Regions from separate parts of the Peribacillus sp. R9-11 genome, predicted to be linked through region 4. Evidence: riboswitches for the same ligand, from Rfam matches in the RefSeq annotation. Region 4 holds a riboswitch; each other region holds the start of a gene.
What was found. A riboswitch is a leader RNA that binds a small molecule or an ion and turns the genes downstream of it on or off. The one in region 4 is predicted to bind cobalamin.
Positions count from the first base shown of each region.

Region 1: linked by a shared signal. The riboswitch ahead of metE (5-methyltetrahydropteroyltriglutamate--homocysteine S-methyltransferase) and the one ahead of RE409_RS12200 (energy-coupling factor ABC transporter permease) in region 4 are both predicted to bind cobalamin.
Region 2: linked by a shared signal. The riboswitch ahead of RE409_RS27080 (ABC transporter substrate-binding protein) and the one ahead of RE409_RS12200 (energy-coupling factor ABC transporter permease) in region 4 are both predicted to bind cobalamin.
Region 3: linked by a shared signal. The riboswitch ahead of RE409_RS05645 (ribonucleoside-diphosphate reductase subunit alpha) and the one ahead of RE409_RS12200 (energy-coupling factor ABC transporter permease) in region 4 are both predicted to bind cobalamin.

Region 1 is NZ_CP133763.1:778,428-786,345, forward strand. Features, by position in the region: gene RE409_RS03630 (ABC transporter permease) at 1-632, shown strand, start outside; gene RE409_RS03635 (acyl-CoA thioesterase) at 673-1,161, opposite strand; gene metE (5-methyltetrahydropteroyltriglutamate--homocysteine S-methyltransferase) at 1,154-3,463, opposite strand; cobalamin riboswitch at 3,618-3,809, opposite strand; gene RE409_RS03645 (potassium channel family protein) at 4,101-4,520, shown strand; gene bcp (thioredoxin-dependent thiol peroxidase) at 4,583-5,053, shown strand; gene RE409_RS03655 (aminopeptidase) at 5,065-6,174, shown strand; gene RE409_RS03660 (hypothetical protein) at 6,485-6,640, shown strand; gene RE409_RS03665 (NAD(P)-dependent oxidoreductase) at 6,684-6,869, shown strand; gene RE409_RS03670 (NAD(P)-dependent oxidoreductase) at 6,928-7,056, shown strand; gene perR (peroxide-responsive transcriptional repressor PerR) at 7,369-7,812, shown strand; gene RE409_RS03680 (YgzB family protein) at 7,918-7,918, opposite strand, start outside.
Region 2 is NZ_CP133763.1:5,567,506-5,575,423, forward strand. Features, by position in the region: gene RE409_RS27055 (bifunctional adenosylcobinamide kinase/adenosylcobinamide-phosphate guanylyltransferase) at 1-118, opposite strand, end outside; gene cobD (threonine-phosphate decarboxylase CobD) at 91-1,164, opposite strand; gene cbiB (adenosylcobinamide-phosphate synthase CbiB) at 1,139-2,104, opposite strand; gene RE409_RS27070 (heme ABC transporter ATP-binding protein) at 2,101-3,573, opposite strand; gene RE409_RS27075 (FecCD family ABC transporter permease) at 3,579-4,634, opposite strand; gene RE409_RS27080 (ABC transporter substrate-binding protein) at 4,597-5,565, opposite strand; cobalamin riboswitch at 5,743-5,920, opposite strand; gene RE409_RS27085 (polysaccharide deacetylase family protein) at 6,008-6,871, opposite strand; gene RE409_RS27090 (ABC transporter ATP-binding protein) at 6,999-7,841, opposite strand; gene RE409_RS27095 (FecCD family ABC transporter permease) at 7,838-7,918, opposite strand, start outside.
Region 3 is NZ_CP133763.1:1,172,570-1,180,487, reverse strand. Features, by position in the region: gene RE409_RS05665 (helix-turn-helix domain-containing protein) at 1-1,380, opposite strand, end outside; gene RE409_RS05660 (SulP family inorganic anion transporter) at 1,784-3,241, shown strand; gene RE409_RS05655 (hypothetical protein) at 3,324-3,470, shown strand; gene RE409_RS05650 (manganese-dependent inorganic pyrophosphatase) at 3,601-4,530, opposite strand; cobalamin riboswitch at 4,825-5,006, shown strand; gene RE409_RS05645 (ribonucleoside-diphosphate reductase subunit alpha) at 5,143-7,440, shown strand; gene RE409_RS05640 (ribonucleotide-diphosphate reductase subunit beta) at 7,480-7,918, shown strand, end outside.
Region 4 is NZ_CP133763.1:2,509,303-2,517,220, forward strand. Features, by position in the region: gene RE409_RS12185 (energy-coupling factor ABC transporter ATP-binding protein) at 1-320, opposite strand, end outside; gene cbiQ (cobalt ECF transporter T component CbiQ) at 339-1,115, opposite strand; gene RE409_RS12195 (energy-coupling factor ABC transporter substrate-binding protein) at 1,099-1,413, opposite strand; gene RE409_RS12200 (energy-coupling factor ABC transporter permease) at 1,415-2,158, opposite strand; cobalamin riboswitch at 2,335-2,531, opposite strand; cobalamin riboswitch at 2,743-2,933, shown strand; gene RE409_RS12205 ((2Fe-2S) ferredoxin domain-containing protein) at 3,084-3,452, shown strand; gene cobJ (precorrin-3B C(17)-methyltransferase) at 3,467-5,122, shown strand; gene RE409_RS12215 (sirohydrochlorin chelatase) at 5,141-6,088, shown strand; gene cobK (precorrin-6A reductase) at 6,085-6,855, shown strand; gene RE409_RS12225 (precorrin-8X methylmutase) at 6,868-7,512, shown strand; gene RE409_RS12230 (cobalt-precorrin-5B (C(1))-methyltransferase) at 7,521-7,918, shown strand, end outside.

The DNA.
Region 1 (7,918 bases), 1.7 Mb from region 4:
TTTTAAGCGGTTGGAGCCGTGAAGAAATTATTTTCATATACGGATTCTTCCTTATACCATTTGCTCTTTTTTCTTCATTTTTTAATATCTGGGATTTTAACGATCGCTATATCGTTAAAGGTGAGATGGACCGAATATTAACTAGGCCAATCCACAGTCTGTTTCAAGTCATTTTGGAAAGAATTGAGCTTGAATCATTATTTGGTGTTGTGACCGGCCTGATCATTATTTTCTATTCGGGTGCTTCGTTGAATCTCGAGCTTGTCTGGTATGACCCTATTCTCTTTGTGATTTTTTCAATCGGTGGGGCACTTGCTTATGCGTCCATCTTTGTAGCAATTGCAAGTATTGGGTTCTGGTCGGATGCGAAAACGTCAATCATGCCAATGATGTACAATATCGGGAACTACGGCCGCTATCCTGTTGATATTTATAACAAGGTCATTCGGTTTGTACTTACATGGGTGCTGCCATTTGCGTTTGTCGGCGTGTATCCAGCCTCTTATTTTCTTAGAAAAGAAGAGTGGTATGTTTATGCATTTGCAACACCGGTTATCGGGATTGTCTTTTTCACTGTATCTGTTTTCATTTGGAATCAGGGAGTGAAAAGGTACCGAGGGGCCGGAAACTAAAAAAATCCCTTCAACATTAACACTGTTGAAGGGATTTTTCTTATTTACGCTTATTCTTTCTTTCAATATATCTAGCTTGTGCTTGAACAAATTGCTGCTTTTCCTCTTCCGTTTCCGGAAATACCTGAGGAACGGGGGTGGGCTTTCCATCTTCGTCTATTGCTAGCATCGTTAAAAAAGCACGGGCTGTAAGCTGCTTTTCGCCGGTTAATAAGTTCTCTCGCTCTACTTTCACAAATACCTCCATCGACGTCCGATGGGCACAGGTGACATAGGCCTCAAGGTTAATCGCATCCCCTGTCTTGATGGGTGCCAAAAAGTCAAAGGAGTCACTTGATACGGTCACAACCGGTTTTCGGCAATGGCGCATTGCTGAAATGCAGGCGATTTTATCTACATAGGCCATCACCTTACCGCCAAAGATGGTGTTGTGATGATTCGTATCTGGTGGGAAAACAAGATCTGTTAAAAAAGTCCGTGACTGCCGGATAGGATTAGCATTTGTAAGATCAATACCTTTTTCAGTCATTTGACTGTTGATTGACCAGTAGGTTTTTGCGAACGATTGTTGCGGCTTCCACCATATTTTTCAAAGAAGCAACGGTTTCAGGAACGCCCCTTGTTTTCAGACCGCAGTCCGGGTTAATCCAAAATTGATCTTTATCCAATACTTTGATGCCTCGTTCAATCATATCGACCATTTCCTCGACTGCAGGAACCCGTGGACTGTGAATATCATATACGCCTAGACCAATACCCTTTTCATACGTTTTTTCCTCAAATGCGGTAGCTAGTTCACCGTGGCTGCGAGATGTTTCTATGGAAATTACATCGGCATCCAGGGAAGAGATGACATCCATGAAGCTGTTGAAATCGCAATAACACATATGCGTGTGAATTTGAGTTGTATCTTCCACACTTGAAGTGGAAATCAGGAAGGAGTTCACAGCCCATTTTAAATATTCATCGCGGTCGCTTTTTTTCAATGGCAGACCTTCTCTAAGGGCAGGCTCATCCACCTGAATCATTTTGATTCCGGAAGTTTCTAACGCTCTCACTTCTTTTTCCAAGGCAAGAGCTAACTGGTAGCAAACATTCTCCCTTGAAATATCATCACGTACAAATGACCAGTTCAGAATTGTTACAGGACCTGTCAGCATTCCTTTTACCGTTTTCTTCGTCAGGGATTGCGCGTACACACTTTCCCGGACCGTCATCGGCTCGATGAAATGAACATCGCCGTAGATAACAGGCGGTTTTACGCAGCGAGAACCGTAAGATTGTACCCAGCCTTTTTCGAGGAAAACGAATCCGCCCAGTTTATGGCCGAAAAATTCAACCATATCTGTTCGTTCAAATTCTCCATGTACAAGAACATCCAAGCCGATTTCTTCCTGGATATCGATCCATTTGCTGATTTCCTCGTTAACAAATGTTTCATATTGAGCAGCCGTCCATTCTCCTCGTTTGAATTTCCCGCGAGCTTGTTTTACTTCAGCTGTCTGCGGAAAGCTTCCGATTGTTGTTGATGGAAGGAAAGGCAGTTTGAAAAATTCCTGTTGTTTGTGATAACGCTCTTTAAATGGCAGCTGACGGCCGGCTGTTTGACTCTTCGCCTGTTCGACACCAGTTTGGACGTCTTTATGGTTTCGCGCGTTTGAATTTGCTAACGTTTGAAGTGCTAATTTGTTAGCGGCTACTTTTTCAGCAATTGCTTCGGCACCTTGATTACTACCTTTTACTAGTAGAGTGATTTCTTCAAGCTTCTCATCAGCAAAAGCAAGGGCCTGTTGCACTTCTTTAGTAAGAGCCGTCTCATTACGAACCGTTACTGGTACATGAAGCAGGGAGCAAGAGGGTTGAAGCCAAATTTGGTCTTCGGCTACGTTTTTTGTGAGGGTATTGATCAACTGATTCTTTTTCGATAAATCGGAAAGCCATATGTTTTTCCCATCAATCACACCTGCACCGAGCACTTTGTCTTTCGGGAAGCCGAATTCTTGAAGATTACTAAGGTTTTTCCCTTTATCATGGACAAAATCAAGACCGATCCCTTGAACGTGTAATTCAATAACTTCTTGGTAGTGCTCTACCGCATCAAAGTATGTTTGTAGCATGATGTTCAAGTTTGGAGCTGCTTCATTCAATTTTTCATATAAGTAAGTAACAGTTTGCATATCATCTTTAGAAATGGATGAAACAAGGGAGGGTTCATCCATTTGCACCCACTTCACGCCTTCTTGTTCTAACTCTTGCAGAATTTGTGTGTATAAAGGCAGGAGACTAAGGATGATTCCAGGTACATCTTGCTTATTGTAGCCTTTAGACAGAGTAATAAAAGTATAAGGTCCGACTAAAACGGGCTTAGCTTCAATTCCTAGTTTTTCTTTGGCTTCGCGATAAGCAGCAAGTGGTTTATTTTCTGTCAAAGTCAGCTTCGACGGTTTTAATTCGGGAACGATATAGTGATAGTTTGTATTGAACCATTTCGTCATTTCAGAAGCAACTTCATCCTTGTTTCCGCGAGCCATAGAGTAATATACAGAAAGGGGAACAGTGCCGCCTTTATAGGCTGAATAACGCTCAGGAACAAGACCGAACATTACAGACATATCGAGCATTTGATCATATAAAGTAAAGTCATTGACAGGAATAATATCTATACCTTGGTCCTTTTGCTTTTGTAAGTTGCCTAAACGGATGGCTTCTAGCTGTGCCGTAAACTCCGATTCATCGATTTTTCCGGACCAGTAAGCTTCTAATGTGCGTTTCCATTCACGATCTTCCCCAATTCGCGGGTACCCTAAACTACTACTTTTCAATATTCCCATCCTCCTACATTCTTTTTTCTTTTAATAAAATAACAACAAAAAAAGCACCCCTAACCGTCAAAAGAGAAAGTTAGAAATGCTTAAAATAAAGGGGTATACAAAAACCCCTTAAAATTATAAGGTCCCTAACACTTCCCTATTCTCCGTAGGTTAAAACAGTGTTGTCGAAACAGGCAGGTCTCCTGACTTTAGGAATCTTATTAGCGGCAGGCCTTCCCAATCCGAAAATCAGTGGCATATTGCATAGCGCTAACATTCCTATTACAGTGGCGGGACCGTGCCGGAATTACACCGGACTTCCCTTTTAATCCTAAAAAAAATAGGAACCTATTTCCACATATGAAATTTCACAAACCCGCTGTAAATTAAACTGCAGGCAACAAATATTTATAAAATAAAAACTATTATAAAAATTTAGACAAGCTTATCATATCCCGACTAAAATGGTCAACAAGGAAAAAAGTCTCGGGAAATGGGGCCTGACCCCGCCCTATATCGACAAAACTATTGGTGCACCTAGGTTTGTTTAAGGATGTGAATGTTGGGAAATGGGGTCTGACCCCTAAATAAAGAATATATTGTTTGGACGGGGAGTATGTATAGGGGGAGTGGGTTGTTTTGAAATGAGGCGTGGGGGATGACTTTTTACATCTTGATTGCAGGGATTATTTTTTGCATGGTGATGAGCATTCGAACGTTATTTCTTGTTGAGTCGGGAGGAAAAAAGTTTTCTCTAGAGGATATGCTATGGCTCGGCAATTTATATGCGACGATATTAGTAGGTTTTGCACTGATTTATTTATTATACGAGCTTCAGAATCATTCGGTGATTCTTGATAAGGGCAATCGTTTAGACGGCAGTTTTTACGAGCAACTGAAGACTTCTTTTTATTTTAGTGCAATGACAATGTTTTCAGTAGGGTATGGAGATATAGCCCCGATAGGCATGGGCAGGATGATTGCGACAATCCAGGCGTTCATTGGATACACTCTCCCGGCTGCGTTTGTGATCCGGACAGTGATTGACTTAGAACAGAAGGAAAGGAAGAATAAATGAAAGTTGTGTTTCTTTCAATTATTGGGTACGCTTACCATAATGAAAGAAATGGAGGGGTAAGAATGACTGTTAAAATTGGAGAAAAAGCACCGGATTTTCAACTTCCTGCAAACAACGGTGAAAAAGTTTCCCTATCGGATTTTAAGGGCAAACACGTTGTTTTATATTTTTATCCGAAAGACATGACGCCTGGTTGCACAACGGAGGCCTGTGATTTCCGTGACCACAATGAGCAGTTTGAGGAATTGAATGCTGTCATCATAGGGATCAGTCCAGATCCGGCGGCGCGTCATGAAAAATTTATTGAAAAATATGGGTTACCTTTTCTGCTACTAGCTGACGAAAATCAAGAAGCTGCTGAATTATATGATGTATGGAAATTAAAAAAGAACTTCGGCAAGGAATATATGGGCATTGAACGTTCAACTTTTCTGATTGATAAGGAAGGAACGATAGTTAAAGAATGGCGTAAGGTAAAAGTCAAAGGCCATGTCGAAGAAGCGCTTGAAACTCTTCGTGATCTAGAAAAATAAGGTACAGCCAGATGAAGGATAAGCGAATAACCAAGCTTGCTGAAAGGCTGATTCATCATTCCGTACAATTACAGCCAAAAGAGAGAATCTTGATACGGGGTCATATCAACATGAAACCGCTATTGAAAGAGCTGATTGATGAAACATACAGAATCGGTGCATATCCATATGTCGAACTGGAAGACGATGAAATAAGCCGACACTTGTTAAAAGGGAATGTGAAGGAACAACTTGATACCTTATCACAATGGACTTTGAGGAAATATACTGATATTGATGCGATAATAATCATCTCCAGTGAAGAAAACGATGCTGAATTGGCAGAAGTTCCTGCAGAGAGGCATCGTCTTCATGGGGAAGCGATGAAGTCGTCGACTCTTTTCTATGTAAACAACCGGCGTTGGGTTTTACTTAATTACCCGACTGTCAGATTAGCACAAAAAGCCGGTATGAGTTTTAGAAAGTACGAAGACTTTCTATTAAACGTGTGCACAATGGATTACGGGAAAATGGAAGTGGCACTGAAACCGCTTAAGCAATTGATGGAGCGTACTGAAAAAGTCCGGATTGTTTCACCTGGGACAAATCTCACCTTTTCCATTAAAGGAATGCCGGCTGTCATATGCGCTGGGAAAAATAATCTCCCTGACGGGGAAGTGTTCACGGCACCCGTAAAAGAGAGTGTTCATGGTAGGGTAGCCTTCAACACACCTTCAACATATCAAGGAATCACCTTTCGTGACATAGTTTTAACCATACAAAAGGGGAAAATCACGAAAGCAGTTTCTAATCAAAATTCTAAAATGAATGAGATTCTCGATGTAGATGAAGGGTCCCGTTTTATTGGGGAATTCGCGCTTGGAATCAATCCTTACATTTTGGAGCCAATGGACGATATTTTGTTTGATGAGAAAATATGTGGCAGTCTGCATCTAACTCCTGGCCAAGCCTATCAAGAGGCTGATAATGGTAACCGTTCTTCTACACATTGGGATATGGTTTTGATCCAGCGTCCTGAATATGGCGGTGGTGATATCTACTTTGATGACATTCTGATCCGAAGGGATGGCATTTTTATGTTGCCGGAACTAAGTGCTTTAAATCCAAATTTATTAAAATAAAGCCTTTTTTAACAGGGGTAAGGCTTTTGTCCAACTCAAAAAGAGGACACCTGAATATGCTTTATTAAGGGAATACCTCCTCAGAGAAAGTTGCACGGGACATACAGAGCCCGTGTTTTTTTTATGTTAATTAAAAGGTGAGATAAACATGTTAGTACTTTCAATAATTATTCCAAAAGAAGACATCCAAAAGCAGATGGAGGATACCTTTCCTGCTTTGAATTTCATTTATCAAGGGGATTGAGAGGATGAACCACTTCGTGAAGCAAAAATCTTAATTCCATACGGCGAAGATTTAACAGATGAGACAATTGAGAAAGCACCGAATTTAAAGTGGGTTATGGTTATGAGTGCAGGTATGGAATTAATGCCTTTTAAAGTCATTGAGAAGCGCGGGATTTTGGTAGTACACGATTGGGATGCTTTTACAGTACGAAAAGAAATTGAAACAGCTTATCATGAATGAAGCAGACGTCGAGCTGTGGGATAGAAAGATAGAAGTATGAGAATTGAATGGGAAATCGATACTCATTCTTGGTGCTGGTGCAATTGGCGGAGAGGTAGCGCGTCTTGGGAAAGCCTTTAGGATGACCACAATTGGGGTCAATCGTAGCGGAAATCCTGTGCAGCACTTGATCGTCTTTATGGGCTCTCTGAGTAAGTTACATCGTATCTGTTCTGCCAAGTACGATTGAAAGACAAAATCTGTAGCAAAAAGAACACTTTAAAGCTATGAAAGGTTCTGCTGTCTTCGTGAATATTGGACGAGGTGATCTGGTTAAAGAGGAAGTGTTGATAGAGGTTTTACAAAACAGGGAAATTGCTCATGCCATTTTAGATTTATTCGATCCAGAACCTTTAGATAAGGAGCATCCGTTTTAGCGTATGGAAAATGTAACGGTCACACCGCATCTTTCGAGTAAAAGCAGTGAATATTTACCTAGAACCTTTTCAATTTTCGAAAAAAACATGCATGAATTCCTGAATAGATGGAAAAGACTTTATCAACGTCATTGATCAATCAAAAGGATACTAGGCACAATTAGAAAAATAGGAAAGAATTAAAGGGGTAATGAATAAACTAAAAATGAATCGATAAACAGATGAAATATTGACAAAATCAACGTATAAAAGGTACACTATTTATAAATATTATAATTTAATAATTCATACTTAATGAGAAAAAAGAGGTGGATGGCGGTGTCTGAAGTTCAGTTAAAAGAAGCGTTGGATTCCCTTAAAGATACCGGTGTAAGAATAACTCCTCAACGCCATGCGATACTTGAATATTTGATAAGCTCTATGTCCCACCCTACCGCAGATGATATATATAAAGCGCTAGAAGGTAAGTTTCCCAATATGAGTGTGGCTACGGTTTATAACAACTTGCGTGTGTTCCGAGAAGTAGGATTGGTTAAAGAACTTACCTATGGTGATTCTTCAGCAAGATTTGATTTTGTAACGACGAATCATTATCATGTAATCTGCCAAACCTGCGGAAAAATTGTAGATTTTGATTATCCGGCATTGGACGAAGTCGAACATTTTGCAGCACAGGTCACCGGTTTCAATGTTAGTCACCATCGGATGGAAATCTATGGAGACTGTACAGAGTGCTCAAAAAAAGAAGCACATTAAAAAAAGTTCCGCCACTTGGTTGGAACTTTTTTTTTGTTGCAAAAAAATGATACAATTAATCTTGGACCATCTGCCTGGGATAAATAAGCTCTCTTAAGGGGTTATT
Region 2 (7,918 bases), 2.6 Mb from region 4:
CGAGGTAATGCAAGTTCCCACTCAATTGGATTGCATATTCTATTGCCTTTTTTTCTGCAAAACGGCTTTTACCGCTCCGGACACCACCGGTTATAAAACAGAGCCTAGAGTTCTCCACTGTCTTACCCCCTCCATTAGCATGGCATTATCACGCTCACTCTTCACTGCGAACCGGAGCCACATTCCATCTAACCCTGGAAAATTATACGTATGACGTGGTACGATGCCCTTTTTTAATAAAAAAGGCAAAAGGGATAAGGATTCATCTTTCACTAAATAAAAATTGACCGTGCTATTTGAGACAATCAACTCATGCTCTTCATAAAACCGGAAAAGTTTCTGCTTTTGGAATTGAATATACGCTCTTGTTTTTTCTATATATTCTTCTTCAGCAAGGCAGATTTTCCCGACTTCTAATGCCACATGATTGACGCTCCAATGCGATTTATAGGTTTTTGCCTGATTTATGATATCTGGTGCCGCCAGCAAATAACCCAACCTCAAGCCTGGAATTGCAAAAATTTTCGTCATTGATCGTAGAATCAGTAAATGAGGGAATTGCGTAATTAAAGAAGCATAAGTAAAGGCGTTTTCCGTAAAATCATAAAAAGCCTCATCCAAAACAACCAGACAATTTGCTTTTCCGCATTCTTTGATTAATTCCCTAACTGCTTCTTGCTTAAATGAAATCCCTGTCGGATTATTAGGCGTACATAAAAAAATCGCGTCATATTCAGGTAATTGAGGAATCAATCGATCGAGATCTAGTTGCCACTCAGGTGCATCAAGTTGATGAAAGTCTACCTCGCATTCGGCTGCTAAACAAGCTTCTGCATATTCCGCAAATGCAGGCTGAATGATTAAGACCTTTTTATTGGCTAACCTGTTCGCTACCAACATTATTATTTCCGCACCACCGTTACCTACCAAAACGGATTGCTCAAGAAGCGCTTCTTTTTTTGCAATTAATTTTGTCAATTCAACGGCATGCGGATCTGGGTAATTTAAGATTCCTTCGAAGAATTCGGACCACCGTTCCTTTATACATAAAGGAGGACCCAATGGGTTGATATTAGCACTAAAATCGAGAACCGATTCAGGCATTTCAATTTCCAGCGCTTCGTAAAGATAATGCGGATTAGAGCCATGAGAAGGTAATGCCAAGCGTAAGTCCCCCTAACCAAAGCATCAGTAAAAATATAAAAGATGTCCGATGCATGATGGTAATCGTTTTTTGTATATGTATTGCTTCTAATGGAACAAGTGGAACGCCCATCCTAGCACGGTCAGAAACTACTCCTTTGTACATATTCCGGCCGCCAAGCTGTACACCCAAAATTGCAGCAACGCCTGCTTCACACCACCCACTATTCGGGCTTGGGTGCTTTTTCGCATCATTGAACAAAATCTTCCATCTAGCCCCCAAGCTATGATAGCTGGATTTCGAGCTTAGCAGCATCAAGAAACCAGTGAGGCGACTAGGAATCCAGTTCACGATATCATCGAGCTTAGCTGAAGCCCAGCCAAATTGTCCATATTTATCATTTTTGTAACCAACCATTGAATCGCAGGTATTAATTGCCCTGTACATCATCGCGAGTGGAGCACCGCCAATTGCTGCCCAAAACAGTGGAGCCGTAACTCCATCACTCGTATTTTCAGCTACGGTTTCTACAGTGCCTCTGACTATTTCGGATTCATCAAGATCAGCAGTATCACGACCGACAATATAGGAAAGCTTTAGCCTCGCTTCAGGAAAAGCTTGTTTATTCAGTGGATGACACACATCCATTCCTGCCTGCTTTAAGCCCTTCTGAGCAATCGTCGTAGAAATAACAACAGCTTCCCATAAAATTCCCGCAAGCGGATGGATAAGATAAGCTAAATAGACAGTTAGACCTGTTGCCAATAACACCAGTGTTAAAACAATTACCAGCATGAAGAGGCCATTTCGCTTTTTATGTGTACCTCTATTGAATGCATGATCCAACTTGCTTATCAACGTTCCTATCCATTTAACGGGATGTGGCCAATTTGGTGGATCACCTATTAATAGATCAAAGAAAAAAGCCAGTGTAACAGCAAAAAGGTGATGGTAAATCATAGTTCCTCAATCCGTTTCCGATTTTTCTTTATTGCTTCTACGGTACAATCATATACACCGCGACTGATCAACTTCCCTAGCGGAGTAATGGTGCCTGCATATTGAAGTGCCTTCCCTCTTTGGATTGCGGCAATCAAAATACTGTCTGTCGAAGTTCCTGTCGCCACTGTATTTGTCACCTTATCCAAAACACGCAAATCATGAAGCGCTTTTACTTTTGCCTCGGTCGCGGTGACAATGCTGTGGATAAAGGCCTCTTCTGCCAAGTGCCCATTTACAAAGATCCATGTATTTATGGTTCCTGGAGTGGAAATCCAAGAATGTTGGTCAGCTAAAGAGGCGTCGATGGCATTCCCTACTCCAGCCGTCACAATGATAAAAACCGAGAAATCATCATCTCTTAAAAACTTGAAGGCCACCGTATCGAGAAAGACAGCTGTCATCATTCCGACCGTTTCCTGCGGTTCAAAACCGTGTGTTTTTAAAAAGTCAGCCATTTCAGCAAAATGATCCTCGTAATTATAATCACGATGGACATGCCTATTCACGAAATGTTGATGCCAGCCCGTTCCTGAACCGGTCACACCAGAAGACATCGTTCTAAGCGGAATTGGTGAATTCAATTGAATTATTTCGTTGCCCACCGTCAAATAGGTTTCATCAATTTCCAAAGGTGCGAAATCACAGACATGCTTTTCCGGGACAATGAACATTTGCGGCTTCGGTAGGGCAGGATGCGGATGTTTTTCAATCGTCGTCCGGTATACCTCCTGGATCCGTTCCTGTTGGAGCACTTCATTCGGCACATTAATGACTTGAATTTGTCCTTTTTCAAGCAACATCAGCCGATCACAGTACAAGCCGGCCAAATTCAAGTCATGGAAGATTGAGATAACTGTTAGCTCCAGCTCCTTGGCCATTTTCCTCATTAAATCAAGAAGCTCCTTTTGATAGGAAAGATCCAAGTGGTTCGTTGGTTCATCTAAAAAAAGAATTTCCGGTTCTTGGGCAAGTGCTTGTGCCAATAAGACCCGCTGTCTCTCACCGCCTGATAATCGTTCAAAATGAAGATCCTGAAAATCCGCGACTCCCGTTTGCTTCATCACACGTTGGACAATCACCTCATCCTCAGAAGTCCAACTATGAAACCAGCCTGTTTGGTGAGCATAACGGCCAAGAGAAACAGTCTCTTTTACCGTATAAGAAAAGGCTAATGAGGAATGTTGAGGCAACACGGCTATAACTTGTGCAAGTTGTTTGGCCGAATACTCCTTCAAGTCTCTTCCCCTTATTCGTATGCTTCCTACCTTATAATCGAGAACCCCGCTAAGCATACTTAATAGCGTCGTTTTTCCGCTGCCATTTGGACCGAGAATCCCAAATAATTCCCCTTTATGTACGTCAAAAGAGACAGAGTCCAAAACAGCTTTATTGCCATATCCACCTGTTAACCCTTTAACTTCAAGCATGAATTCTACCCTTCTCTCCGTCTCTTTAATAAAATCAGGGCAAATGCCGGGGCCCCGATAAGTGAGGTAATTACACCAATCGGCAGTTCCGAAGGTGCAATAATCGTCCTTGCTACAAGGTCAGCCAAAATTAAAAATCCGCTTCCTACGAGCAAAGATAACGGCAACAAATGCTTATGATCTGGCCCCCAAATCCTACGAACCAAATGAGGAATAACCAATCCTACAAAGCCAATCGTTCCCGAAACAGCAACAGCTGCCCCAGTTAATATCGAACCAGCTATCAGAATCCACATTTTTCTCCGCTGAACATTCACACCCAAATGCTTTGCACGATCTTCCCCAAACGTCATCGCATTCAATTCTTGGGTATTCATAATCAAGATCAACGAACCAATGATAAAAAACGGCAAAATAATCGCGATATAATTCCAGCCGCGCATTGAAACGCTTCCCATCAGCCATCCGATGATTTGTCTTAATTCCTCGCCCGTCAACGCAATCATTAATGAGATGAAGGCACTTAAAAACGAGCTGAAAATGATTCCGGTTAAAATAATTGTTTCTACTTTCATCGATCGATCCATTTTTCTCGCAAAAGTTAGCACACAGAAAATCGTAAGCAATGAAAACATAATACTTAACGCCGGTAGGGTATATAAACCGATCAACGGCAATGATATATTCAAAAACAATGTCAATACAGCGCCTACTGATGCTCCTGATGAAATCCCTAATGTGTAGGGGTCAGCAAGCGGGTTCCTGAGCAGTCCCTGAAAGGCTGCCCCGGCAATCGCAAGCGAAGCCCCAACCAAACCTGCAAGTAATACACGTGGCAGGCGGATGTTCATTACGATATTCGTCAGCATCACATCTGGCTCAACTGAGATTGGTAAATGAAAAAATTCCTTGCCGATAATTTGTATAAGCGCGGGAATCGGTACTGACACCGAACCAAAGGAAATGCCAATCGTCATTGCGAAAAGCAAAAACAATAACGCAATCAAATAAGCAAACGCCCACTTAGTTGTCAAATAGGTTCGGATAGACTGATTTGGCAAGTTCCTCTACTCCCTCTATTAAGCGTGGACCAGAACGGGTCACTAAGTCAGAATGGACATCAAAGACTTGACCATCCTTAACAGCAGCTACATCTTCCCATCCTTTTCGGCCCGTCACTTCACTGATTGGATCTTTTGTATAATAACCATATGTTGTAATAATGACATCCGGATTTGCAGCAATCATAGACTCTTCGTCAATTTTCGCCCACCCGTCCAATTCGGCTGCTGCATTTTTCGCTGAAATTATGTTAAGCATTTCATTCATGAATGTATTTTTTCCAGGTGTATAAATATCCGGTGATGGCGAAACCTCTACTAGAACGGTTTTTCTTTCCTCATCCTTAACGGATTTAGCTTTTTCCTGAATTTTCTTCAGTTTCGTTTTCATATTCGCAACGATTTCTTTTGCCTTATCATGTTCTCCCGTTGCCTGTCCAATCATATCAATAGACTCATACACTTCGTCAAAGCTTTGTGCATCATTGACTACAAGGACATCTATTCCAGCATCCTTAAGCTGCTGCAATCCCTCATTCGAATTATGGGCACTGGATGCATGAGCAAGAACAAGATCAGGCTTTAAGGAAACGATTAACTCCGTGTTCATTTCCATTCCGCCAACTTTTTCAATTTCTTTCGTTTCTTCCGGGTAATTATCATTGTCGGATACACCAACAACCTTTTTACCCAAACCAAGTGCAAAGACCACTTCTGTATTACTTGGTATCAATGTAACAATTTTCTTTGGTTGTTCTTCTATCGTTACTTTTTCACCCGTTGCATCTTTTATCGTAATCGGGAAAGCTTGGTTTTCAGTATGATTCGTTTGTTGCTTTTCTTTCGTTCCTTCTTTTGATGTATCATTGCAACCAACCATCATACCTGCAGTTAGTAACATCACTAGAATCAGACCATAGATTTTCTTCATTTTACATCCCCCACAATCTTTTAATTCAATTTCCGACCACCTAAAGAAAACGCACCCTGAAGTGAAGAAGCGAATTTCAAAACAAAAGCATCTCCCGTCAAACGGAAGATGCTTGTATGGCAACAATATAATTACGGACTCAGAAGGTCTGCCACACACCTTCCCATCCGCGTAGGTTACAGGTGTACGAATCTTGGCAGGTCTCCTGGCTAATGGTCATCGTCAACGGCACCTTCCCATATCTCACATACAGTGGTACACAGCCGCTAACTCCCATTTACAGTGGCGGGACCGCGTTGGTATTTCACCAACTTCCCTTTTAAGTCATTAAGACACCAAATCGTTCATATGTATATAATTTTCACTGCTTTTCATTATACACTATGTAAGAAATGATTATTATATGATTTTTCAGACTGATTCCGAAATACCTTGTCTTCAATTAATAACGTGATGCATTTTCAATCAGCGCTGCAAATCCATCGACTGATAATCCGGGTGAAATCCGAACTCGGTGCAGTGCATGCATCCCTTGGTCCCTTGAAGCTCCACCAGCTTCGGTGGTTACTGCCATCTTGTATCCAGCTTCTTCTGACAACCTAAGGCTCTCCTCGTTATACCGACCAACAGGATATGAAAGTACTGTCGTGTCCTGTTGGAGAATACGATCGAATAAATCCTTTGACTGTACCATTTCAGCTTCCTGCTGCCCTACCGTCATACGGTTAAGCTCAAGATGGTTGATAGTATGACTTTCAATAGAAATCCCATTCTCGCTCATCTCCACCATTTGTTCTTCCGTCAGGTGATGACTTTTTTCAATAGATTTCCCGATCATAAAAACAGTAGCTTTCATATTATATTCTTTTAATATAGGAAAAGCCTCCGTGTAATTATCTGTATAGCCATCATCAAAAGTAAGCCAGACACACTTTTCACTTGGCATCCGATTTTCCGTTAAAACAAGAAATGCTTCCCTAGGGGATAATGTATAGTAATCATTCTCCCGAAGCCAGTTCATTTGTGATTGAAATTCCTCTCTTGGTACCCGAAGGTTATTACCTTCAGAAATACTATGATACATCAATATTGGAAGTTGAACCGTGGACTCGGCTCTTATCCAGTTTCTCGTATCGATCTGTTCAGGATATAATCTGTCCTCCGAATTCTGCCCGACGTCATTCTCCGCTGCTGCAACCACTTCAATGTTATCTTCCGCAATCGGTGCAGCCGTCTTTGTACCTATATTCTCTAAAACCCCTTGTGAGCATGAAGGCAAAATTAAAATTCCCAGCAATGCTACCATCAATAAAACTCTGTATTTTCCCACTATCATTCTCCTAATTTTTTCTAGCATAATAGTACCAGAAAACTAGTAAATAATAAAGTATTCCATTTAGCGAAAAAAAAGGCAACCCGGTGGCTGCCTTTTTTTAACTAGTAAATCGACAAGTATTTTGATCACGCGGAATGCCTAAATCTTTCGGCACCATCGTTTCAATAAAAAAGTTCTCATCTTCTTCATAAATAATCTTCTTCATTTCAATTCCGAAGTATTCCTTCATCCGGGATTCTGTCATGACTTCCTGGACTTCTCCGTAAACGACCGGCTTTTGTTTGGCTGTCATTAACACATGGTCAGCAAGGAAAAACGCATGGTTTGGGTAATGCGTGTTTATGATACAAGAGATTTTCTTTTCTTGTGACAAACGCTTTAATGTCTGTAAAATCACAACCTGCTTTTGAACATCAAGATGGGATTCCGGTTCATCGAGAATGAGCACTTCCGGGTCTGATACCAGCGTACGTGCAATCAACGCTAGTTGCAACTCACCACCACTGACTGTATTGCAGGACTTCCCAGCAAGATGGCCAATCCCTACAGTTTCCAGGGCTAGGTGAGCGGCTTCACGGTCCTTCACGGAAGGCTGGGCAAGCGCACTGATGTATGGGGCTCTTCCCATAATGACCAATTCTTCGAGTGTAAAACCAAATACCATTTTATGCGCCTGCGGAACATAACCAATCCGTTTCCAGACGGTTTTGCGTGAAAGCGAAGGAAGCGGCTTTCCATCAATGAGCGTTTGACCTTTTTTCCAGTCCAGAAGACCTGTGATGCATTTTAACATCGTTGTCTTTCCTGCACCGTTTGGTCCTAGTATCGCCATTATCTCTCCGTCATTCAGCGAAAAGTTAATGTCTGTTTGGTAAAGGTAAGGAACTTCTTCTTTTTTCCGAGCATAAAAGTAATTTCCTCCCTGCACCTCAATTCTCATGACCAGCCACCTCCTGTTTTTCTAAGCAATATTGCGAAAAATGGTGCACCTATAATTGCCGTCAAGATTGAGAGTGG
Region 3 (7,918 bases), 1.3 Mb from region 4:
GATCAGTTTTTGTTTGATGAACTGAATGGCATATACATTTAGCGCATGTCCAATTGTTAAATTCGTAACCTCATCCACAGCATTCTTATTTGTGATGATCGCTAAATAGCCTAATAATTCCCCACTTCCTATTACAGGCCAAAAACCAATAGCAGTAGAATCCTTTTTAAAATCTCCGAGCCATATTCCCCGTTTTTCCTTACCAATTTTCGCTTTCTCTTTCTCAATAAGACTATATATATCGGGAAGTGAATATTCATCCTCGTTTTCTAGATGAATAGAGATGTACCTGAAGAATCTATCAAAAAGAATGATTGAACAGGACAACAACCCGCTGAGGGTATCCGTGATGACATCAAAATCTTCCCCGTACAATGTCTCTTTGACCAGTTCCTGTTGATAGCCCATAATCTTTTGTAACCGCTGCTTTAAATGAATTTCATTTAAATATAATCTAGCGTTTTCAAATAATGCGGCCACATGGTTTGATAAAAATTTTAGAAGCTCAAGGTCCCCCACTGTGAATGCGCCCATTGTCTTATTGGCTAAATGAATCATTCCCACAGTCTTAAGATTTACCACCAACGGAACCGACAACTGAAAGCCACCCGATTTTTCAAAAAATGGAAAGTATGTACTTAATTCATTCTCTCCTATAACCCTAATATTTTCTTCCAGTTTAGGAGAGCCTATCAAAGGGCTTTGCAAATAAAAACAGTTTTCCGATTCATCGAACAAATAGATGGAGGCGTCCTCTGCCATCGTACCTTGGCATGATAGCTCTAGCACCTTTTGCACTAACTCTTCCATCGATGAACCCGGGGTCACATTTTCATTGACCCATCTTATGCTGCTTAACTTTCGTTTCTCAAATTCCTTCTCCTTTGCAAGCTGCATAGCAACTGCGACATCTTTTCCAAATTCAACAAAAATTTGCTCAACTTCAGAAATTAAAGGAACGAAATTATGAAAACCAATAATACAGAACCCATAGCTGATTCCATCATCTTTTAAAGGTACAGTAAACCAGGTTGAAATTCTTTCATTTTTCATTAACTTATAAAATTTGCAATTGAGGCTGCTTTCTTCTTTCCTAATATCCCATCCTTCTTCGAGAATCTCCGGAGAGCATTCACTTAGATGAATTGGAAAGGAATCTGCAAAATGCGGCGAACCTCCTTTCCAGACTTTTGGATATAAGATATCATCTTCTCTTAAAACGATTGCCACGAAATCCCATGAAAACTCCAGTTGAAATGATTCTACCGTAAAATCTAATGTTTCTTGAATTGTATCGAATTTCACTAAATTTCTTGCAGTCAATCTTAAATGCGTTTCAATTTTTTCTACTAATTTCGTTCTCTTCTCACTTTTATTCATAGGAGCATCCCCTGTTCTTATCCATTGTTGAAGAATAACCCACAGTAAATACAGAAAAATCAGTATATTAATAGTAACATATCGCAAAAGGTAAACAGAAGTCTTTGGAAATTCAAACATTTAAACCCAATGATTCATACCTCACCAAAGTCGAAAAAATGCCCTAGATCCCCTATCAAGCATGTGACAGCTATACCCCTTATCAATACATTTCACTTAAAGTATTTCTTCCCCTTCTGTGAGACATCCAGACTTTTTGTCTCAAAAGTAAAAAGCTAATCAATGAATAGCCCATATTTAGTGGTTTCTATTATCCATAGATAGAATGAATAAGCCATGCTATAATTTATTGCGTTAATAAAGCAAATTAAAACACATATATAATGAAAAAAGGAGTGTTTCTTTGAATACATCTATATTAAAACAGGAGTGGTTCGGCAACGTTCGCGGAGATGTTCTTTCCGGTATTGTCGTGGCACTGGCACTGATTCCTGAAGCAATTGCCTTTTCCATTATTGCCGGGGTCGACCCAATGGTAGGGTTATATGCCTCTTTCTGTATCGCCATCGTCATCTCTTTTGTCGGCGGAAGACCAGGTATGATTTCAGCCGCTACTGGGGCAATGGCGCTAGTCATGGTTGATCTTGTAAAAGATCATGGCTTGAACTATTTACTTGCAGCAACAATTTTAACTGGTATACTGCAAGTTTTACTAGGGGTCTTCAAAATTGGAAAGTTAATGAAGTTTATCCCAAAGCCTGTTATGACTGGTTTTGTGAATTCTCTAGCCATTTTGATTTTCACTGCCCAACTTACTCATTTCGTGGGTGAAACGTGGATTATGTATGTCATGACGGCAGTTTCACTTGCAATCATCTATCTTTTTCCACGCATCACCAAAATCATTCCTTCACCACTGGTCGCTATCATATTCATGACTATTGTAGCAGTTACAACAGGGGCCACTATGCGTACTGTTGGGGATATGGGGCAATTGACCGAGGCACTTCCAATGTTCATGCTTCCAGATATTCCTTTTACATTTGAAACATTGGCTATCATTTTTCCTTATTCCATAGCACTTGCATTTGTCGGGTTGCTTGAATCATTATTGACGGCTCAAATTGTCGATGAGATGACCGATACAGATAGCAACAAAAATAGGGAAGCCAAAGGCCAGGGCATTGCAAATATTATCGCCGGGTGTTTCGGCGGTATGGCAGGATGCGCAATGATTGGTCAATCTGGAATTAACATTAAGTCTGGCGGCAGAGGTCGGCTTTCAACATTTGTTGCCGGGGCTTTTTTGATGGTTTTAATCGTGATACTGAATGACGTCCTTATTAAAATTCCAATGGCAGCCCTTGTTGCAGTCATGATTATGGTTTCAATAGGAACATTCGACTGGTCTTCCTTGAAGAGGCTCAGACTAGCTCCTAAGACGGATGCAGCTGTGATGATTGTAACTGTCATCATTGTTCTTTATACGCATGATTTATCAAAAGGCGTATTTGCCGGCGTTCTCTTGAGCATGATTTTCTTCTCGGCTAAAATTTCTAAAGTGTCGGTTGAAAAAGCAGAGGACATTCAGGCTAAGAAAATTATTTATCGTATAACCGGACAATTATTTTTCGCCTCGGTTCAGGACTTTGTTTCCAAGTTCGATGTAAATGAAAAGGCTGATTCTATCACCATTGATTTTTCCCATTCAAAAATATGGGATGCTTCTGCAGTCGGCGCAGTTGATAAGGTTGTCCTTAAATATCGGCTACATGGTAAATCTGTTCAGGTGCTTGGTCTCGATCATGAAAGTTCCCAATTGCTTGAAAAGCTCGCCACTTATGATAGTAAAATATCTTAAGTTTAAATTTTGCTGAATAGAAACTTTTTAAACCGACAAAATAGATAACATGAAATATATCTAGATGGAAGGAGCAAAAAGTATGATATCCGAGCAGGATTATACGGCAGCAAACCTGTCACAAGATTTACTGAATGAACTAAGAAGCTTTGAAAGCAAGCTAGGCCAAGACGCAAATAAAGAACTAATTATTATCGCCTATGAAAAAGAGAAGGAAGCTTTGAATTAAAAAAAAGACTCAAACGTCATTTAAATGGCTTGTTTGAGTCCTTTTTTATAGACATGATTGAAATTTGTTGACCCTCACAATATTACATAAAAAGGGTGCTCGAAGTATTCAGAGCACCCTTTTCACATCTTTATTTACTGAATATGTCCGTTAAAACCGGCACGATTTGTTTTTTACGTGATACAACGCCTTCTAAGACGGCAATGTTGTTGCTCAATGTAACGTTATAAGCTTTTTCAACTGCTTCCGTTGATTTCCCAAGAGCCAAGGCAACAGAATCATTTGTTAAAATATCCGTTACAACGAATAAGAATAAATCTAATTCTTTCGTAGCAATAACAGCTTCAATAGCTGCTTCTAATTCAGCTTGTTTGGCAAGAACTTCGTTCGGATCCACAGCATTGACTTGAGCAATCTCCACTTTCGCAGTTCCCATAGAGAATTCTTTTGCATCAAGAGTAATTAGCTGGGCAATTGTTTTGTCGCTCAGGTCAGCGCCTGCTTTTAACATTTCTAAGCCATATGTTTCAGCATTTACTCCGGCAATCTCCGCTAATTCCATTGCTGCTGCAACATCTTGCTCTGTGCAGGTTGGAGATTTGAACAATAAAGAATCGGAAATGATGGCAGATAGCATTAGACCTGCGATTGCTTTAGGCACTTCAATACCGTTTTCTTTATAGATTTTATTTAAAATAGTTGCCGTGCAGCCAACTGGTTCTGCGCGGTAATATAAAGGATCACTTGTTTCAAAGTTAGCGATACGGTGGTGGTCGATAACTTCTAAAACACGGACTTGGTCAATGTCTTCTGCACTTTGCTGGCGTTCGTTGTGATCAACTAAAATCACACCATCCGCTTCCCCTGCCACTTTTTCTACAAGACGAGGAGCTTCGAATTTGAATTGGTCTAATGCATATTGAGTTTCACCATTCACTTCACCAAGACGAACAGGTTCAGCATTGATACCTAGTTGTTTTTTCAGATCCGCATAAGCGATAGCTGAACAAATTGTGTCTGTATCTGGGTTTTTATGTCCAAAAACTAATACTTTTTCCAAGATTATTTCTCCTTTTTAATAAATATTTTTCCGGGAACCCCCATCTTTACAATAAGGGAGAGCCACCTTTACTATACACTTTATTTTAACATAAAATCTCTTACATTCAGCGTTTGAATTTCCCATTTCCCTATTAATTCTTTCACTCTTTTTCCCTCTCCCCTCACTTTGTCAATAGATAAGGATTGGTTTTTATCAAATATATTAGTTGAATTATCGTCTCATATGGATTACGATAATATAAGCAGAAATACTAGATATTGATATTAAAAACAACACACATAACTATATATAGAATTATTTGTAATCCAAGGTGCCAGTGATGGCTGAAAAGGGAATCCGGTGTAAACCCGGAACTGTCCCCGCAACTGTAAATGTGACGAAATGAGAAAACCACTGTATATCTCTTTATACGGGAAGAACTCAAAGTAGGATGATCATGAGTCAGGAGACCTGCCTGGATTTTTCACGTTTCTTATTCTTCGGGGATTGAGATGATGAAACGATAGTATAACGGCTATTTTTTCATGGCTCTTTTATTCTATCGTTTGATCCGCTCAATTTATTGGGCGGATTTTTTTATTTAATGGAAGTTTACAAGGAGGATTATTCATGACTCAAACATATAACTCTACTATAGTGAAAAATGACACAGAAACAAGTTCTATCCAGCTTGAGATGTTATCCAAGGAATTCGAAGGCCGGCTAGATATGGAAAAGTTCAAAAAGCGTTTTACAAAATGGCTAGATCGTAAAAGTGACTCAACAGAAGAACAAACTTCAAAAAAACTGATCCAGCTTGCTCTCGAAAGTGTAGACATAGATGCTCCAGATTGGACGTTTGTTGCTGCGGCAGAACTTTTGAATACGATGTACAGGGATGCACAAGCGAATCGCGGTTATGAGGGCGTGAGCTACGGACCGTTCTATGAATTAATCGCAGGACTCTCTCAACAGCAAGAGGGGGAACGCTACCCGATTTATAAACCCGAACTACTCGACTCTTACTCCAAAGAAGAAATTGAAGAATTAGGCTTAGTGATCGATCCGGAAAAAGATAAACTATTTTCTTATATCGGTATCTACTTATTAAACGACCGCTACCTAGCCCGTCCGAAAAAAGACAAGGTCTACGAACTGCCTCAGGAGCGCTTCATGATCATCGCTATGGAAATTATGAGAATGGAAAAAACAGAACACCGCCTGCAACTTGTCAAAGAGGCATACTGGGCGATGTCCAATCTGTATATGACCGTCGCGACACCTACCCTATCAAACGCAGGAAAAACTCACGGTCAGTTAAGTTCATGCTTTATTGACGCGATTGAAGATTCTATTGATGGCATTTATCTATCCAACTACGATGCCGCTAAAGTATCTAAATTCGGCGGTGGTGTAGGACTTTATGTCGGTAAAATCCGCTCACTTGGTTCTGATATCCGTGGTTTTTCTGGAAACAGTTCAGGCACGACCCCTTGGATCCGTTTGTTTAACCAGACTGCTGTCAGCGTCGATCAATTGGGCCAGCGTAAAGGGGCAATCGCGATTTATTTGGATGCCTGGCATAAAGATATCATGAGTTTCCTTGACTTAAAGACACAAAACGGTGATGACCGGTTGAAAGCTCATGATATTTTTACAGGTGTATGTATTCCTGATCTGTTCATGGAAGCCGTACGCGATCGGAAAGAATGGTATCTTTTCGACCCACATACCGTAAAGCAAACCCTTGGATTCTCACTCGAAGATTTTTATGACGAGAAAAAAGGCGAAGGAAGCTTCAGAAATCATTACGCTCACGCTGTGGAGGCTGCGGAAAATGGCACACTTCCTAGCTATAGCTTTGAAAAAATCAACGCGATGGACATTATGAAGAGCATTATGATTTCTCAGCTAGAAGAAGGCGTACCGTATATGTTCTACCGTGATGAAGTGAACCGTAAGAATCCTAATAAACATAAAGGAATGATTTATTGTTCCAACCTTTGCACAGAGATTGCTCAAAACTTAAGCCCTTCAACGATCACGGATGAATACGAAACTGAAGATGGCGATGTAGTTGTAGTTCGTAAAAGCGGCGATTTCGTTGTATGTAACCTTTCTTCCATTAACCTGCCTCGCGCGGTAAGTAGCGATGTATTAGAAAGATTGATTCCGATTCAGATCCGCATGCTCGATAACGTCATTGATGTGAACAGTCTTCCGGTCAAGCAAGCATCCATCTCAAACAAGCGTTACCGGGCAATTGGCTTAGGAACATTTGGATGGCATCATTTACTTGCCACCCAGAATATATATTGGGAATCAGATGAGGCCGTTCAATATGCTGATACTTTATACGAAAAAATTGCTTACTTAACAATCAAAGCGTCTAATGAATTGGCTAAGGAAAAAGGAACGTACCCATATTTTGAAGGATCTGATTGGCATACAGGCCAATATTTCGAACTTCGTGACTATACCGATGAAAAATGGATAGATTTAAAAGAAAATGTGCAGCTACACGGTACCCGTAATGGATATTTAATGGCCATTGCACCTAATTCATCAACGGCTAAAATCGGTAACTCCACTGATGGAATCGATCCCTTATATGAAATTGAATTTTATGAAGAAAAGAAAAACTTCAAATTCAAAGTGACAGCACCCGGATTGACGCCTAATACGTATGAGTATTATAAAAAAACACGATTTAACTTGGACCAACTGGAAAGCATCAGACAAAATGCAGCCCGTCAGCGTCATATTGACCAAGCTATCAGCTTTAACCTGTATGTCCACAACACAATCAAGGCTAAAGTTCTATTGGATATCCATTTAACAGCATGGGAAAGCGGATTGAAATCAACATATTATGTTCGTTCCACTTCATCTGAATATGATAATGCCTGCGAAAGTTGCTCAAGTTAACGATCAAATCAGTAATCTATTTTTAAAGGAGTTTTACGAATGACCAATCATATCAAAAAAATCCGGATGCTCGAACCTACGCATCCAACTAAAGCAACGGGCGTATTCAAAGGGGAAGCTTCAGGCTTTCTCCTTTGGAACGATATTCAGTATGAAAAATTCTATGATACGTATACACAACTCATAAATAACTTTTGGAAGCCTTCGAGCGTGAACATGATTCAGGATAAAAAGCAGTGGGGCGAATTAGATGAAGATATCCAGGATGCTTTCCTTGATATCCTTACAATGATTGCAGGAATGGACAGCCTTCAAACGCCGACTTTAGTGGAAATCCTTCGTTACATCAAAGACCCGGCAGCAAAAGCGATCCTGGCCAACATGGCCCAGCAGGAATCTATTCATAATGAATCTTATTCCTATATCCTTGCTTCCTTGATTCCGGTAGGCAAGCAAAAACAACTTTTCGACCGCATTA
Region 4 (7,918 bases):
CCAAACGATATATCCTGTTGAACATTAGCGGAAAAAAGTTGTGAATCCGGGTCTTGAAAAACGATTCCAATCTGTTTTCGTAATAGTAATAATGTTTTTCTGTCATATTTTAATTTCTTTCCCTTAAATTTGATGGATCCTGTTGTTGGCTTTAATAGACCGTTTAAATGTTGGAATAAAGTTGACTTACCGGCACCGTTATTGCCTAATAAAGCAATTTTTTTACCTTGTTGAATAGTAAGAGAAAGATCTTTTAATGCGAACGTCCCATCTGCGAATTGATGGGTGAGGCCATCTATATTAAAAATATGTTCTTCCATTATCGAACTGCCCCCAATTTATATATATCTATAAATAAAGAATAAGCTTACTAGAGTTACAATGGTAATCAGCCAATTACGAGAGGAATAAGTGTAAGAGTCATCGATAAATGAAATATTCTCTTGATACCCTCTTGCGTTCATTGCCATCGTTAATTGTTCAGAGCGCTGAAACACTCCTAAAAACAGGGAAGATATGAGTAACCCGAGAGATCGAATTCCCTTCCTCACTGAACTATACCCAAGCCGTGATGACTGTGATTGATGAATGGCCATAGCTGTATCTAAAAAAATAAAGATGAAGCGATAAGTTAATTCGATTAAATCAATCAGCAATGAAGGCAGTTTCAGCTTACGCAATACATATAGTATAACTGTGATGGGAGTAGTTAAGGTTAGGAAATATAAACAGCTGATACTGCTTAATACAACAACGATTAGACCAATTACCGTTTTTATACTGTCTTCGCTGATAAATATTTGCCAGCTGCCGAAATTCCAGGACCACCATACATTTGGTATCGAAGTGAATTTACTTGCGAATGAAAAAAGGATGGTAATTGTACCTGATAGTACAAAAAATCCAGGTAATAAGAGTAATTTTAGATAATAAGAGATTGGGATTTTTGCCCCGAAAATGATAAAAGCACTCATCACGGTAAAGGTGATGAGTGAGACGGTCGTATCCCTCACTGCTAAAGAAAACAACAAAAGGGAGAGGGCAAAAATCATTTTCTCTAAAGGATGTACATGCTTTAGCCGGTTGAAATAGGCGTATTTATCTATGAGTAACATGTTTTGCCTGTTCGTCCTTTTCTTGAACGGACTGTTTATTTTTTTGTCGCATAACGCCGATGAAGTATCCTATGAATCCGGCGCCAATCGCGGCTTGGAGAGCAAACAATAAGCTTTCGGTTTCTGCACCTGGCGGCTCCCAGATACTGTTGAACCAAGGCTTATATTCTGGTTGGATTTTAGTGATGGCTTCTTCCGCCACTCCATCAGCTCCACCAAATTCTGTTCCTTGTTGGGTGATTAACGGAATTATAGCAAGTATGACGACTAGAAAAAGCAACAATAAACTTTTTTTCATGCTAACGAGCCTCCTTAGATAACACTCGCAGTAATTTCAATTCGCCTAGATTGTATTTCTTCAAGAAATTCATGACAACGACTGTCAATAAACCTTCACTGATTGCTAAAGGTATTTGGGTAAGGGCAAAGATTCCTGAAAATTTAGTGAATGAGGCCATGAATCCACCTACCTCCGATGGGAAAGCTAAAGCAAGTTGTACAGAAGTTATCACATAGGTGCCCAAATCTCCGAAAGCTGCTGCTAAGAAAACAGCAAGAGAGAAGGACCAACCTAATTTAGTAGCGCCTTTGAATACAAAATAAGCAATGAACGGCCCGCAAACAGCCATGGAAAAGGCATTGGCTCCTAGCGTAGTTAGTCCTCCATGAGCTAGTAATACAGCTTGAAATAACAGAACAATAGAACCGACGACACTCATGGCCAGTGGCCCAAACAAGATTGAACCTAAACCGACGCCGGTAGGGTGTGAAGAGCTTCCTGTAACGGAAGGGATTTTTAGGGCTGATAAAATAAAAACGAATGCGCCGGACAGACCCAGCATCATTTTTGTTTCTGGGTTTTCCTTCACTTTAGACCTAATAGAACGGTAACCCAAGATTAAAAATGGAAGTGTCACAGCCCACCAGAATATCGCCCATTCGATCGGTAAGAAGCCCTCCATAATATGCATTGCCATTGCTTTCTTTGGTACGAAAAGTAGTAAAATGACAAAATAAAGTATTTTCCAATTGGCTTTTTTCATTTTTTCTCCTTTCAACGCTTTTATTTTTAATGATTAAAGCTGAGAAGAGAAGTGGCGGGCAACATAAAAAGCACTTCTCTCAAAAAGAAAGAAGTGCGTAATGAACAGTAAGTTTGCAGCATAATACAAATATTAGCTTAGCTGCCTGATCCGCACACCCATCCTCGTAGGTTGTAAACAGTTTCACGCTTCATGGCAGGTCTCCTGGCTCTGGATCATCATCCTCATACATCCTTCCCATCGCGTTTGACAGTGGATTATTCATTACGTATTAGGACTTCCCTTTACAGTGGCGGGACCGCGCCGGATTTACACCGACTTCCCTATTAAGCTAAATTCCGAGGAATCTAGCACCATAAAACTTATGTAATTTTTTGAAAATTCTCGTTTATTGTACCATAAAGCAATGATTCCATCTACACTCTATTCATATTTTTTTTGAGAAGGATAAAATCGCAGTGAGGATAGGCATTAAGCTGGATTTTCACCATTAAACTTTTCAAAACAGTCGGAATAAACTATTGAATTTTAAAAAAGTTGTTATATGATAGATAAAGTTAACTAGAAATATATTATTATAAAACCAAATATTTCAATTTAAAAGTGCTCTTGTATGAACACGCAAGGGATAATAGGGAAATCGGTGAGAATCCGATGCAGCCCCCGCTACTGTAACGCTGATGAAATTGTCGATAACCACTGGCCTAGAGCTGGGAAGGGACAAAAGTAAATTGAAGCGTAAGCCAGGAAACCTGCTTTTAAAATTGTGTGATACTTTTCGGAGGGAAAGGTAGAAGGACTATGGAGATTTTGAGAGTTTCACTTTGCTTGCTGGAGGCTCCCTTTTCATATAGTTTTTTTTAAACCTTAACTCTAACAGTTAAGGTTTTTTATTTTGCCTTTTCTCAGATTTAGGAGGAAGAAGATGACAACTTGGAACTTAAAAGGCACAAATTCGCATCTTTTGATTTGTAACGGCAGCAGTTGCATGAAAAAAGGTGGCGAAGAAATAACGCAAGCAATTCGTGATGAAATTACTTCACAAGGTCTGAATCAAAAAATTCATACTACTAGAACTCGCTGTAACGGAAGGTGTAAGGATGCCTGCGTTGTGATTGCTTATCCTCAAGGGACATGGTATCGAGTGGATTCACCTGATTTTGGACGAGAGATTGTCCGTAATCTCGATGATGAGAAGTTCATTCCACAGATGATTTACCAATTTACTAATGGAGAAATGACTCCTAATCCAGATTTTCCAGCTCAAACAGGAATTTCAAAAGACAAGTTGTAAAAGGAGATGTCTAAATGAGTACAAACGGTAAATTATTTGTCGTTGGCTTTGGACCAGGGAATTTTGAACATATTACCAAACGTGCTGTAGAAGCCCTTCAAGAAAGTGACTTCATCATTGGTTACAAAACATATGTGGAACTCATACAGGGCCTTCTTACAGATCAAACGATTATAAGTACAGGTATGACTGAAGAAGTATCACGTGCACAAGAAGCAGTGAAACAGGCGGAGTTGGGAAAGAAAGTGGCTGTAATTTCGAGTGGTGATGCAGGGGTATACGGAATGGCAGGGCTGGTTTATGAAGTATTGATTGAAAAAGGCTGGAAAGAAGAAACGGGAGTAGCCATTGAAATCGTTCCTGGTATTTCTGCCATCAATTCATGTGCGTCTTTACTTGGTGCACCTGTCATGCATGATTCCTGTACCATCAGCCTCAGTGACCACTTAACGCCTTGGGATCTGATTGCCAAAAGAGTGGAGGCTGCAGCAATGGCTGACTTTGTCATTGCACTTTATAATCCTCGAAGCGGTAGACGGACAAGGCAAATTGTTGAAACACAGAACATTTTACTGCGTTACCGCTCGCCCGAAACACCTGTCGGATTGGTAAAAAGTGCTTATCGCGATCGTCAGGATATTGTGATAACCAATTTGAAAGACATGTTAAATCACGATATAGGGATGCTAACAACCGTCATTATTGGAAATTCATCTACCTTTTTATATGATGACAAAATCATCACGCCACGTGGATATCAAAGAAAGTATACATTGAATTCGGAAAAGCAACCATTGAAGCCGCATCAACGCTTGCAAAAAGAAGCAGAACCTTGGGCATTAGATCAAGAAACAGGTTCTATGCAGGAAGCGTACACCGAGTCGACTGGCGGAGTTGGATTGCTTACAAAAGCACCAGAAAAAAAGAGCACTTCTTTTGAAGTGGCAATGGAAGCACTCACAAGAGTTAAGGGTCAAACAGTTCAGCAATCAATTACGCCGATTGTTCAGCAAAAAATTGAGTCGGTATTCGAGCTTGCCGTTAGCCCAGGTGTGGCGAACAAGCAATTTACTCCGAAACAAATGATGACACTTGCAGAAGTTGTTGGAGAAAAGGGAACGATGGAATACACGCCAAATCATAAAATCGTTTTAAAGATTCCTACAACAGATCCAGAAGTTATTACTGGAAAATTGCAATCAGCAAACTTTTTATTATCGCCAATTGGGGATGTATTGACTTTAAAAGCCTGTGATTTCTGTGATGGTGAAAAAGTGGAATCCATTCCTTACGCGGATGAAATACAGAGGGTGCTTGGTGGGATTGATATGCCTAAGGAACTGAACATTGGTTTTAATGGGTGTGGAATGGCTTGTTATAGTGCAGTGATGGATGATATAGGGATCGTTTTCCGAAAAGGGAAATTTGATTTATTCCTTGGAGCGAAACCTGTTGGCAGAACGGCTCATCCTGGTCAACCAGTTGCAGAAGGAATTGAACCGGATCAACTAGTTGAATTAATTACAAACATTGTCAACGAATATAAACAAAATGCTCATCCTAATGAACGACTATTTAAATATTTCAAACGGGCGAAAAAGATACAGGGCTATTTATATCAAGACATTGCTCCCAAAATAAAAATAGAGCCTGCGCCTTGTGAAGACTAATCAAGAGGGGGATAACAAATGAAAGCAGTATTATTCGTAGGACATGGAAGCAGACTAGCTTCTGGAAACGACGAAGTTATTCATTTTATTAAAAATATGATTCCAACAATGGACGACTCTTTATTAATTGAAACATGCTTCTTGGAATTTGCCACGCCAAGTATATCCCAAGGCATTGACAATTGCATAAAAAGAGGAGCCACTGAAGTTATCGTCATTCCGATTATTTTGTTGCATGCAGGACATTCAAAATTACATATTCCAGCTGAAATAGAGGATGGAAGGAATAAGTATCCAGCGGTTACATTCACATATGGACAAACGATTGGGGTTCACCAGGAAGTATTAACGATTCTGACAGATCGCCTTGAGGAAGTTGGATTCGATACATCTTTGGAACATCCGGAGACAGCAATATTGCTGATAGGTCGAGGTGGAAGTGATGCTGATGCAAATAGTGATATTTATAAAATTTCACGATTATTGTGGGAAAAATTAAATGTGAAGTGGGTCGAAAATGCCTTCATGGGTGTTACGGATCCGTTTGTTGATGAAGGCATTGAACGCTGTATTCGGTTAGGTGCCAAAAAAATAGTGATGCTTCCATATTTCCTCTTCACAGGTGTGTTAATGGAGAGAATGGAGAATATGCTAACAGGCTATCAAGACCAATATCCAGAGCATGAATTTGTTTTGGCGAAATACTTTGGTTATCATCCAACATTACAAACCATACTGAAAGAACGTGTAATCGAAGCTAGCGAAGGAAGGTCAAGTGGTACCCGTGATCTAGAAAACTATCGTAAACATGTGGAGGAACATGGCCATGCCCACCATCACCATCATCATCATGACCACGATCACGACCATGGGCATGACCACCATGACCACGATCACGGTCATGAAACAGACCATGGACATGACCACCATGACCATGATGAGCAAGTGGTGGGGACGACAAAATGATTTTGTTCTTAGCGGGTACAAGCGATGCAAGGGAATTAGCGATTGAAATCCAACGGGTTGGATTCCAAGTTTTGGCAACGGTAGTAACCGAGTCGGCAGCAAAAAGTTTGCAAGATGCGAAGATAGCAACTCAAATTGGACGATTAACTGCAACAGATATGGCATCTTTAATCATCGAAAAAGGATTTCATGCGGTAGTTGATGCAAGTCACCCATTTGCAGAAGAAGCATCGAAAAACGCTCTTCAGGCAGCAAAGGAAGCAAATGTTCCTTATATTCGTTATGAACGTGAAAGTCAACGATTCCAGAATGAGAAATTGATTATGGTTCGTGATTATGCTGAAGCCGCCAAGCTTGCTGCTACAAAGCGGGGAGTTATTATGCTAACGACTGGAAGTAAAACCTTAGCGATTTTTGCTAAAGAGTTAGTAGGTCTGGAGAATACAAGAGTGATAGCGAGAATGCTTCCGCGCATTGATAATATGGAAAAATGTGCTCAGTTAGGCATTGAGCAAAAAAATATAGTCGCTGTTCAAGGTCCATTTTCAAAAGAATTGAACAAAGCGCTATACAATCAATATGGTGTCACGTTAATGATTACAAAAGAAAGTGGCAAGGTTGGATCTGTTGATGAGAAATTGGAAGCAGCATTGGAATGTGGAATTGAGACGATTATGATTTCTCGTCCTGATGTTGATTATAAAAATGTTCATTCCAGTTTTAATCTGGTCATTGCCGATTTGAAAAAACAACTAAACGAAAAATAGGAGGAATGTACGATGGATTTTAAAACAGATTTTAAACCCCTAACGGTTGATCCAGATAAAATATATGATTATAGTTTTTCAATTATTGCTGAAGAAATGGGTAATCATGATTTTTCAGAAGATGAGTGGAAGATAGTTCGCCGTGTAATTCATGCATCAGCAGACTTTGAATTAGGAAGAAGTGTCATTATCCATCCAAATGCCATTCAAGCTGGTGTGGAAGCAATCCGCAAAGGAAGACATGTTATTGCCGATGTTCAAATGATAGAAAGTGGAACGGGGAAAAAACGTTTTCAAAAACATGGCGGGGACGTGCATTGCTATATTTCAGACCCAGATGTAATGGTTGAAGCAAAACGATTGAAAACGACAAGAGCCATCATTTCGATGCAAAAAGCCGTAAAGGAAAATGAAGGCGGGATATATGCCATTGGTAACGCACCAACAGCATTATTAGAACTCATTCGTCTTATTAAAGAAGGGATTGCTAAACCCGACTTAATTATTGGTATGCCTGTTGGATTTGTTTCTGCCGCGGAATCAAAAGAAGAACTAGCAAAAATTACCGAAGTGCCATTCATTACAAATGTTGGCCGAAAAGGCGGAAGTACTGTCACGGTTGCGGCATTGAATGCGATTTCCCTTTTAGCTGATTAGGTTAAATCATGGAAAAGAAAGTCAAGAAAGATCCCTCCCAAATGCGGCATGGGTATACGACCGGAGCCTGTTCAACAGCAGTAACTAAAGCGGCATTGATCGCATTGATCACTGGTGATGCACTTGAGGAGGCAACGATTTCTTTGCCTATAGGTAGAGATGCTACTTTTACAATTGAGAAATATGATATAACGGAAAATTCAGTTAGTGCAGAAACAATTAAAGATGCTGGCGATGATCCAGATGCCACTCATCTGGCACATATAATTTCTACTGTCAGCTGGGTAGATACACCTGGCATCATCTTGGATGGAGGGATTGGTGTTGGTCGCGTGACCAAAGCTGGTCTTCCTGTTCCTGTCGGAGAAGCGGCAATTAATCCTGTGCCGCGCAAAATGATTTTAAC